DNA from 3 places in the Bermanella marisrubri genome. Region 2 is predicted to be linked to each of the others. Evidence: predicted binding sites of a transcription regulator. Region 2 holds the regulator's gene; each other region holds the start of a gene.

Region 1 (3,283 bases), 1.4 Mb from region 2:
CTAAATGACTCACTGTTCAATTCGTTACAAGCATCGGATACGGTTCCACCTGAGTCGGAACCTCCACAGGCGGTTAAACCCAATACCGCTAAACTGATTCCCACAATTTTATTACGCATTTTATAACCTCTTAACCGACAAAAGGCCGTCAAAGACGGCCTTAAGAAAAGGAGTATTATATAACTCTTATTTGCATTACCAAGTAGCAGCTACTGCGGCATCAAATCCGTAAGCTTCCACTAAAATAGTCCGAGCTGCTTCTAGATCTGCAATGAATTGTTCTGCGTTAGCTGCTGATGCGCTCGCTTTAGGCGTAGTACCAATTTTCTCATGAACCTCTTTTAGATCAGCTTCTGAAATAATCGCCACTGGGCTAAACTGCAAGCTTAATGCAAAGCCTTTTAATTCTGACCAATGTTTTGCAAGACTTGCGATATCGCTTCCATCGTAATTTGTTACATCATCGATAGTAGAATTGATGTAATGGATAGCTGCACCGGCAATGGTTTTTTCCATAGCCGCTAACGCGCGCTCAGAAGTCTCAACAAGTTGCACATGATAGCCTTCGCCTTCAACCGGATCTGTACCAAAGTTGTCTTGGATGATTTGGCGACCTTCTAAAAACGCTTCCATAGCATCAGCACTTAGATTTAAGTCATCCGCATCAGAGTAGGTATCCACTTTGGCAGAGTAAACTGAAAGGCCATAGTTATATTCACCACGCAAAAGATCGATAGATTCATTGCCATCTACATCGCTTTCAGCAGATGCCTTAATTTCCGCATCAGTTTTATTTAAGTAATCAAGAGATGCGCCGAAGTAGCCAAAACCTTCATCCCATTGATGCTCTAGCGCCGTATAGTCTTTCGCACCTGCTTTATCACCTTCAGAGTTTTGCTTAAGCAATCCTTTGTCCGCTTTCAGATAGTCGCGTGCTGCTTGAGAATATGTCACCGCACCAAAAAGGAATTTCTGAATTAATTGTTGTAGATCGTGACCTTGGTCGTTAACAATTGTGGTATTTGCATTACCGTCCGTAGCTAAAGTGGCTAGTTCGTCAAACCACGTTTGCAATAGAGTATGTGGTTTGTCGTTTTCATCTTCTACGGCTACATCATCTTGACCACAGTCCTGAATATCACCCTGTGCGATTTCCCAACCAATAAACTCACTCATGGACAAATCATTGTCGCAGCCAGCTAGCTTGCCTTGTAGGTTTTTCGCGCCAGATACAGAGAAGACATCGCTGTAGTCTGTTTGCTCTAGTGTAAGAGGAGCCTCAACGCTCACCGGCACACTGGTCGCACCCGTTCCATCGTACAAGTTAAAATCAATTAAGCTATTTACTTCATCAGAGTCAACACCCTTGGCATAGATAGTATTGAGGTTATCTAATGCAGTCTGCTTGTTAGTCAATGCTTGAAACTCATCAGAGCCTGAATATTTCTTAAGCTCGCTGATCAACAACTGACGAGCCGCTTGTCCAGTAAAGACAACAGAAGACTCACCCTCGGTAACCTTGCTTAAGAATTCATAAGTGGTTGGGGTATCCACACCATTGTTTTTATCATCGCTATCGCTACCACATGCAGCCAATAGGCTTGCAGCTGAAAGCGCTACTGCTAATTTGATTTTATTCATTAATTACTCCACTCAAATTGAGGTCTGAATAGTTAAAAAGTCTGATGCTGCCGATAATATCGAAACAGACTGTTGCACACAATAGTAATGATACAGATTCTCATTTTTGTTTGCTTTTGATGACGCATATCAGTTCTGCTTTGATCAGTACGAAACCGGAAACTTTTTATTGCCTGGCAGGCTCTTACCAATTGAAGTTTTTGGTTGTTACCCCATTATTGGGGAAGTTTATTAACCATTGAGGATTGCACTCATGCGGATTTTGCTTTTCTTAGCCACCAATATTGCCATCGTGGCAGTGGCTAGCATTACCCTTAGCTTGCTTGGCGTGGGCAGCTATATGACGGCCCAAGGCTTGGATTACACCAACTTGATGATTTTCTGCCTTGTGTTCGGCATGGTGGGCTCATTTGTTTCGCTTTTCCTATCGAAATGGATGGCCAAGCGCAGCATGGGTGTGCGCATCATTGACCAACCAAGCAATGCGGATGAGCAGTGGCTAGTGGGTACCGTCGCCAAGCTGGCAGAAAAAGCCGGTATCGGCATGCCAGAAGTAGGGGTGTTTGCCAGTCCGCAGGCCAACGCCTTCGCCACCGGTTGGAACCGCAATGACTCGCTCGTGGCAGTGAGTACAGGTCTTTTGAACAAAATGACGCGCGAAGAAGTAGAAGCGGTTTTAGGTCACGAAATTGGCCACGTTGCCAATGGTGATATGGTTACCCTGACGCTGATTCAGGGTGTGGTGAACGCCTTTGTTATGTTTTTTGCCCGTATCATCGGCTCATTCATTGACCGAGCTGTATTTAAAAATGAGAACGGCCACGGCATAGGTTTTTATATCGCTACTTTCTTTGCCGAAGTTATTTTGGGTATTTTGGCCAGCACTATTGTTTTCTGGTTCAGTCGTCGCCGGGAATATCGCGCGGACATTGCCGGTGCCGAGTTAGTCAGTCCAGCGGCTATGGTGAGTGCATTAGCCCGTTTGCGCGCAGAATATGGCCAACCTAGTGACATGCCAGATGAGATGGTAGCGTTTGGTATTAGCGGTGAATTAAAAAATGCGCTGGGTGGTTTATTCATGAGCCACCCGCCTCTGGAGAAGCGCATCGCAGCATTGCAAGCGCGCTATGGCCGCTAAAGTACAGGCTCTCTAACCTTCAGTTACTACGTCATCCTGTCCGGCTTGATCGCCGGGCAGGCCTTTCAGTACACCCAGCTGATACTGGTTGCGCCCATTTTCTTTCGCTCGATACAGGGCTGCATCGGCTGCGTCAAACACTTGCTCGGGTCGATAACCTTTTTTAAAACTGGCTACACCACAGCTTATGGTAATTTGCACTCGCTTGCCGCGAAAATGAAATGGGCTGGTCGCGACCGCCTCGATGATTTTCTCCGCAACACTAACCGCATCCTCTTGCTTGGTTTCCGGCAGCAGTACCACAAATTCCTCACCACCGTAACGAGCTAGCAGATCAGTTTCACGGGTGCCTTTTTTCACCTGACGACTGATGAGCTGCAGGACCTTATCCCCAGCTTGGTGACCATAGGTATCATTGATGCTCTTGAACTTATCCACATCGCAGACAATGAGACTTAACTCGCCGCCATAGCGTTTATAGCGTTCATATTCCTGTTGAGCGTA
Region 2 (3,283 bases):
TTTGATGAAGATCAGGGCCCCAATAAAAAGGACAAAAACGCATCGGAGAAAGAACTATCCGAAAGCGCTGAGCAAGACAAAGATTCCTCTCAAACCAAATAATTTGTAATCATGAATGAACCCCTTACATTCCTGACCGCTTGGCTTTTAGGTCTCATGGGTAGCGTCCACTGTATGGGCATGTGCGGCGGCATCGTTGGCGCACTTTCCATGAATGGACCCAAGCCAACACTGCAGCTGGGGTACCATATAGGGAGAATCTTGACCTATGGCGCTTTAGGTTTTGCAGCAGGCATCATTGGACTGTGGTTAAGTGAAAGCCACAGTAATGTCGGCCTAGTTTTACGAACCATATCTGGGATCTTATTAATCTTGATGGGGTTTTATCTAGCAGGACAAACTCAAATGCTTGCGTGGATCGAGCGTGCCGGCAGCGGCCTTTGGCGACGACTACAACCTCTCAGCAAAGGCCTTATCCCTACACACTCATTAAAGCAAGCCATTCCACTCGGTATGGTTTGGGGTTTCCTGCCTTGTGGTTTAGTCTACAGTACTCTGAGTTGGGCTTTAGTAGCCGCTGATCCAGTCAAAAGTGCGAGCTTAATGATGGTATTTGGCTTAGGTAATTTACCCGCCCTCTTTAGCTTTGCCCTGTTAACTCAACAGCTTACAAAGTTGAAGTCAAAGACATGGGTCAAGTTAATGTCTGGTACTTTTGTGGTAGGATTTGGAGTGTGGACACTCTATGCCACATGGTCGACTCAAATCTAACTTCTTACTGCACATGTTTGCAGCCTAAGTTAAGCACTGTTGCTCTTGACTAAGCAAATGGTTTTACCCAACATTTAGGTTATAGGTGCTAATAACATGCACCGTGCCAAGATTGAAGGATTGTTTATGGCAGTTGATAAAAACATTATTTCCCTGGCAAAAAGCGGTGCTGGTAAACCCCACTGCAGTACATGCAGTCTAAGCTCGCTTTGCCTACCGATTGCTCTAGATAACGAAGATCTTGATGCACTAGACGAGATCATCAAACGTGGTCGTCCGCTGCAAAAAGGCGAAACTCTGTTTAAACAAGGCGACGATTTCAAAGCGGTATACGCCATTCGTACAGGGGCAATTAAGAGCTACACCGTTGCGCCCAGTGGTGAAGAGCAGATCACAGGCTTTCATCTAGCCAGTGAAATCGTGGGCCTATCTGGCTATAGCGAAGAAAGCTACCCGCTGACAGCAAAAGCCTTGGAAACCACGACTGTTTGTGAACTGCCTTTAGACAAGTTAGACAGCCTTTGTGACGAAATTCCAGGGTTACGTCGCCAAATGATGCGTAATATGAGTGGCGAAATTCGTCAGGATCAGCAAATGATGCTGCAATTATCGAAAAAAACCGCTGACGAACGCCTAGCTTATTTTCTACTGGATCTAAGTAGCCGTTTCGAGCGCCGTGGTTTTTCACCCAAGACCTTCCGACTCTCAATGTCTCGTGTGGATATCAGTAACTATTTAGGTCTTGCAGTAGAAACTGTCAGCCGCATATTTACCCGTATGCAAAAGAGCGAGCTCATTAGTACGGAAGGTAAAGAAGTCACACTCTTGGACATTCATGGCCTTAATAAGCTTGCCGGCAATCCTGATATTAAAGCGTCCTGTGAACATAGCATCTGATTATTTACCTGATTTTGCACAGGTCTGTCGTGAAGGATAGGTCTGTGCCTACAACTTTAGTCTTACTAATTCTCGCATTTCTCTCTAACCCTCTCTTTTATAAGCAAAAATAAAATTGCAAGTATTTTTTGCATTTTGTCAGTTTCCATCTAATGTTCAGTATAGAAAACAGAAACATGAGATTTTGCGTGATAGTAGATGCTAACTCGCTGATACAAAATCATTAAAAGGAAAGGAAGACATGGGAATCTGTCCCAGCGAGCTAATACACTTGGTGATTCGCCCCACCCTCAAATACTTGGGCGAAGATAACGAAGATGCCCGTTTTCTTCTTATGGCTACTGCTGCCATGGAATCAGAACTGGGGTTTCACCTTATTGGCAGTAAGCATAAAGGCATTGGCGTTTACCAAATAAGTGCCAAATGCCACCGCAACGTTTGGGATAAATATCTCGTCAATAACCCTGAGCTAGCAAGTAAAGTTCGAGGATTGGCAAGCCAACATGAGTTTCTAGCCAATCCTCACCAAGAATTGGCGACTAATCTTCGCTATGCCACGGCTATTGCTTGGTTGATCTATAAACGTAAGACCAGTGATATACCCAAAGCAAGAGATCTAGACTCAGTAGCGCGCTTTTGGCGCCGCCACTTTCACAGTCGTCCTCACGCTAGCGTTGAACGCTTCATGGAACGGGTTAAACCCCTCCTAGAGGCGGACTGCCGCGCCGCGTAACATCCATGGGCCAGGTCTGTCAGCGGGTTACAAACCTGAGTAGGAACCCGCGCGGATTTACGTTAGAATCCGCGCCCTAGTTCTAGGTTAAACCGAGTCGTATCATGGTCCAATTTGTTGATGCTAGCGCCACTGCCTTAAATGCAGAAACGTCGCCGGCGGAAAAAAAGCAAAAAACCGAATTCAATAAACTGCAAAAACGCTTGCGCCGTGAAGTTGGCCGAGCTATTGCAGACTTCAATATGATCGAAGACGGTGACCGTATCATGGTGTGCCTATCCGGCGGTAAAGACAGCTACACCATGCTTGATATCCTGCAGAATTTGCAGAAAAGCGCCCCAGTTTCGTTCGAATTAGTCGCGGTCAACCTTGACCAAAAACAACCCGGCTTTCCAGAACATGTTCTACCTGAATACCTAGACTCATTGGATATCGAATACTACATCGTCAACCGAGATACCTACTCTGTCGTAAAAGAAAAGGTACCCGAAGGTCGTACTACATGCGGTTTATGTTCACGTTTGAGACGTGGCACCTTATATGGCTTTGCTGAGGATATCGGTGCGAATAAAGTCGCTTTGGGTCACCATCGTGACGACATCGTAGAAACCATGTTTCTCAATATGTTTTATGGTGCTCGTCTAGCCGCTATGCCGCCAAAACTGCTGTCTGACGATAAACGCAACATCGTCATTCGACCTATGGCTTATTGTAAAGAATCGGACATTGCGGCCTTCTCAGAATATAAACAATTTCCAATTATTCCGTGCAACCTTTGTGGCTCCCAAGAAAACCTACAGCGACAGAATATTAAAGCCATGCTGGAACAATGGGACAAGGAGCATCCTGGTCGAATTCAACAAATTTTTAATTCGATGCAAA
Region 3 (3,283 bases), 620 kb from region 2:
TTAGGTATCTTAAGGGTAACCCATCAAGTTTAGGTGGTGACAATAATTACCTTCTTAAATTAATTCCTGAGTACGCCGAGCTTTCGAGTTTTATACATGGTGGAAGGTCTGCCGAAGAATATTGCCATGGACAATTTGAACATGGTCTTGCTAAAGAAATGTATATAGAAGTTGCTGAAACATGCTTTCTTTCAAACTCAATAAGAGTTCATTTAATGTTAGCGGCCATAGAAGTTGATGATCAGTTTGTAACTGGAATGGTTCGCCTAGCTCAAAAGATGTGCGAATTTATTGATAAATACCCATTTCACCCAGATCAGCTTAAATAGATGGCAGCTCATAACAAGTGGCAGCAAACGACCGTCAAAACTGTCACTTAAATTACTGTCGCAATTACGCGCCAGTTTTGCCGGCGGCTGTGCAAGGCGCTAGGTCAGCTTGAAAATACTATTGAAATTCACCGCACATTTTATTGTATTGGTCTCTCTTGTCCCGTTAATTTAGATTTTTTAACCAAAACCAAAAAAGCCCGCACTATGGCGGGCAATCCAGTCGAACTTCTGGTAACCCAATGAACGCTTGCAACCGTTTGTTGGGTTTTTATTGTAGTGGGCTATTAAAACTTGTAGCCAAAGTTAACGCGATAGACTAATGGGTCTAGGTCGTAGTTAACGGTTAGGTCTGGAGCAGTGCCTGTGCTATCACTTAGCGTGGCTTCTGTGCCGATCTTGGCATACATAACAGATGCGTTAACAAACATCTTCTCATCAAATGCGTAATCCACACCCGCTTGTACAGCAAGACCAACAGAGTTATCTAAAGACAATTCGTCGTAACCTAAACCTTCTGCACCTGCGCCTGTTTCTTCATCGAAGAATACGGTGATGTTTAAGCCAGCACCTACGTATGGTTGTAGCTTGCTGTTTTTATCCATCGGGTAGTATTGCGCACTAATGGTGGGTGGTAGGTGTTTGATTTCACCAATGGCAGCACCTTCGGCTCCAAGCGTTCCCGCTTTGGCTTCAATATCGTGACTAAAAGGCGTCGCACCTAATACTTCAACACCGAGTTGATCGGTGATCATGTAGGTACCAGAAATACCCAGTTGCGTATTGTCGTTGGCTTCTACTGCTTGGCCAGCTATTTGATCAATATCATCGCTAGTTTTTTCTGGCGCGACGGTTGCTGTACCTACACGCAATAAAATATCACCTGCTTCATAGGCCATGGCCGGTGTAGAAAAAGCCAATGCAATAGAAGTGGCTAGTACAGAAGGGGCTAAGGTTTTTTTCAACATACTTCGTTTCCTTTATGTTGCACGTTTATTAGATGCGTCCATAGTAAGAAACGAGAAAAGGGCTGAAGTGATCTAAATCAACTTAGGTAGGCTAAATAAATTTATTTGAGTAGTCGGTTAAAAACCTGATTTAAGACAAGGCCCGCATTTTTGTCTTATCGTAAATTACAAAATACTGGGCCTTTATATCTTTTGCTTTTGTGCTGCTTTTATTGCTGCTTTTATTGCTGTTTTAGTTAGTCGGTTGCGATTGGTTTGTATGTTTATTGATCTTTGATTACTTAACCGCTAATTATTTGATAGCAGACTATTTAATAGCTGACTATTTAATAGCAAGCAATAAAGTCTGTTTTGCCAGGTCTTCCAAACTTAAATTACCATCTGGGCGATACCAGGTGGTGGTCCAACCAATGGCCCCGGTTAATAATCGCCGTAAAATAAACGCGTCGTGCTGAATCAGTCCCTGCTGTTTACATTCTTCGATGGTATTGAGCCATAAGGTTTCGTATTCATCCCGCAATTGCAGTACGTACTTTTGCTTGTCTGGCGAAAGGCTGCGCCATTCATATACCAATACGCTCATGGCTTCGCCGGTATCTGTGTGTACGCTGTCCAGTTCGCAGCGAATTAATGCGTGCAGTTTTTCGCCAGCGTCTTTGCTATCACTTAAAGCGGCGTTCATGCGGGCCATGTTAATGATGATGGTTTCTTCCATCACGGCCAGTAGGATTTCTTCTTTGCTTTTAAAGTGGTGGAACAGGCTTCCGCTTTGTATGCCCACGGCAGCACCCAGTTCACGCACGGTGGTGCGCTCGTAGCCTTTGCTCTTAAATAGGTGGGCGGCAGCACGCATCAGTTTACCCTTGGCCGAGTGCGGATCGGTGACTTGGCCTTTATGGATTAAGTCTTTAAGGACGGGGTCGCGGGTATCAACAGTATCGAGTGCGTCTAAATTCATTCACGTTTCCTAAGCGAAAAGGCCTTGCTGGAGTATTTGGTCATTATTTCTGAAACATTTTGCATTGTAAACCAAGCGCTTGCTTGGTATGTTGTGATTTATAGACTGATTAGTGATGTATGCCATAGGAATAGGGTGGCCATAGATGGGTTATAACAGCGTATTTAAAGACAGTTTGTTTGCAGGTCAGGTCCATGTAGTGACAGGCGGCGGCAGTGGTATTGGCCGTTGCTGTGCCCACGAGCTAGCCAGCTTAGGGGCCCATGTGGTACTGATTGGCCGAAAGGAAGAGAAGTTGCAAACGGTCGCGGCAGAAATTCAAGAAGACGGCGGCAACGCTAGCTTCCACGCCTGTGATATCCGCGATGAAGAAAGCGTGAAAGCCGTGGTGAAGGCCATTGTGGCGGATAACGGTGCGGTTCATGGCTTACTCAATAATGCTGGCGGTCAGTATCCATCGCCATTGGCGGCCATCAATCAAAAAGGGTTTGAAACCGTTATGCGCACCAATCTTGTAGGTGGTTTTTTATTCGCCCGCGAAGTGTATAACCAGAGCATGGTGAAAACCGGCGGCAGCATCGTCAATATCATTGCCGATATGTGGGGCGGTATGCCGGGCATGGGGCACTCGGGTGCGGCCCGCGCAGGCATGGATAATTTCACTAAGACGGCTGCCTATGAATGGGGCCAGTCTGGCGTGCGTGTGAATGCCATTGCTCCAGGTTGGATTATTTCTAGCGGTATGGACACCTACGACGGTGCGTTTAAAGCCATTATTCCTAAATTAGAGGATGCAGTGCCGCTTAAGCGTATGGGCACCGAATCGGAAATCAGTAGTGCCGTGTGCTTTTTATTAAGTGAAGGCAGTAAGTTTGTGAGCGGTGCCACCTTACGTATTGATGGCGCGGCGTCCTTGGGTAATCGCATGTGGCCATTACCGAAAGCCAAAAACAACGAGCCTTACAATGGTTTTCACCGAGCGGTTATGCCCGAGGTGTTAAAGCAAGCAAAGGAAGAGGCGTAAATTA

What was found. Region 2 encodes FNR, which switches genes on or off when oxygen is low (the NO sensors DNR and NnrR bind a similar motif). Its sites were predicted from a motif close to TTGATNTANATCAA; they were not measured.
Region 1: the regulator FNR is predicted to act here: its motif matches at 1,761-1,774, upstream of HF888_RS00040 (DUF4856 domain-containing protein).
Region 3: the regulator FNR is predicted to act here: its motif matches at 1,365-1,378, upstream of HF888_RS06850 (OmpW/AlkL family protein).

The regions. Positions count from the first base shown of each region.
Region 1 is NZ_CP051183.1:10,238-13,520, forward strand. Features, by position in the region: gene HF888_RS00035 (imelysin family protein) at 1-119, opposite strand, end outside; gene HF888_RS00040 (DUF4856 domain-containing protein) at 196-1,641, opposite strand; gene htpX (protease HtpX) at 1,895-2,779, shown strand; gene HF888_RS00050 (GGDEF domain-containing protein) at 2,792-3,283, opposite strand, start outside.
Region 2 is NZ_CP051183.1:2,098,810-2,102,092, forward strand. Features, by position in the region: gene ccoS (cbb3-type cytochrome oxidase assembly protein CcoS) at 1-102, shown strand, start outside; gene HF888_RS09755 (sulfite exporter TauE/SafE family protein) at 112-771, shown strand; gene fnr (fumarate/nitrate reduction transcriptional regulator Fnr) at 898-1,668, shown strand; gene HF888_RS09765 (hypothetical protein) at 1,910-2,401, shown strand; gene ttcA (tRNA 2-thiocytidine(32) synthetase TtcA) at 2,506-3,283, shown strand, end outside.
Region 3 is NZ_CP051183.1:1,481,239-1,484,521, forward strand. Features, by position in the region: gene HF888_RS06845 (DUF5677 domain-containing protein) at 1-329, shown strand, start outside; gene HF888_RS06850 (OmpW/AlkL family protein) at 617-1,297, opposite strand; gene HF888_RS06855 (TetR/AcrR family transcriptional regulator) at 1,620-2,255, opposite strand; gene HF888_RS06860 (SDR family oxidoreductase) at 2,401-3,279, shown strand; gene HF888_RS06865 (acyl-CoA carboxylase subunit beta) at 3,283-3,283, shown strand, end outside.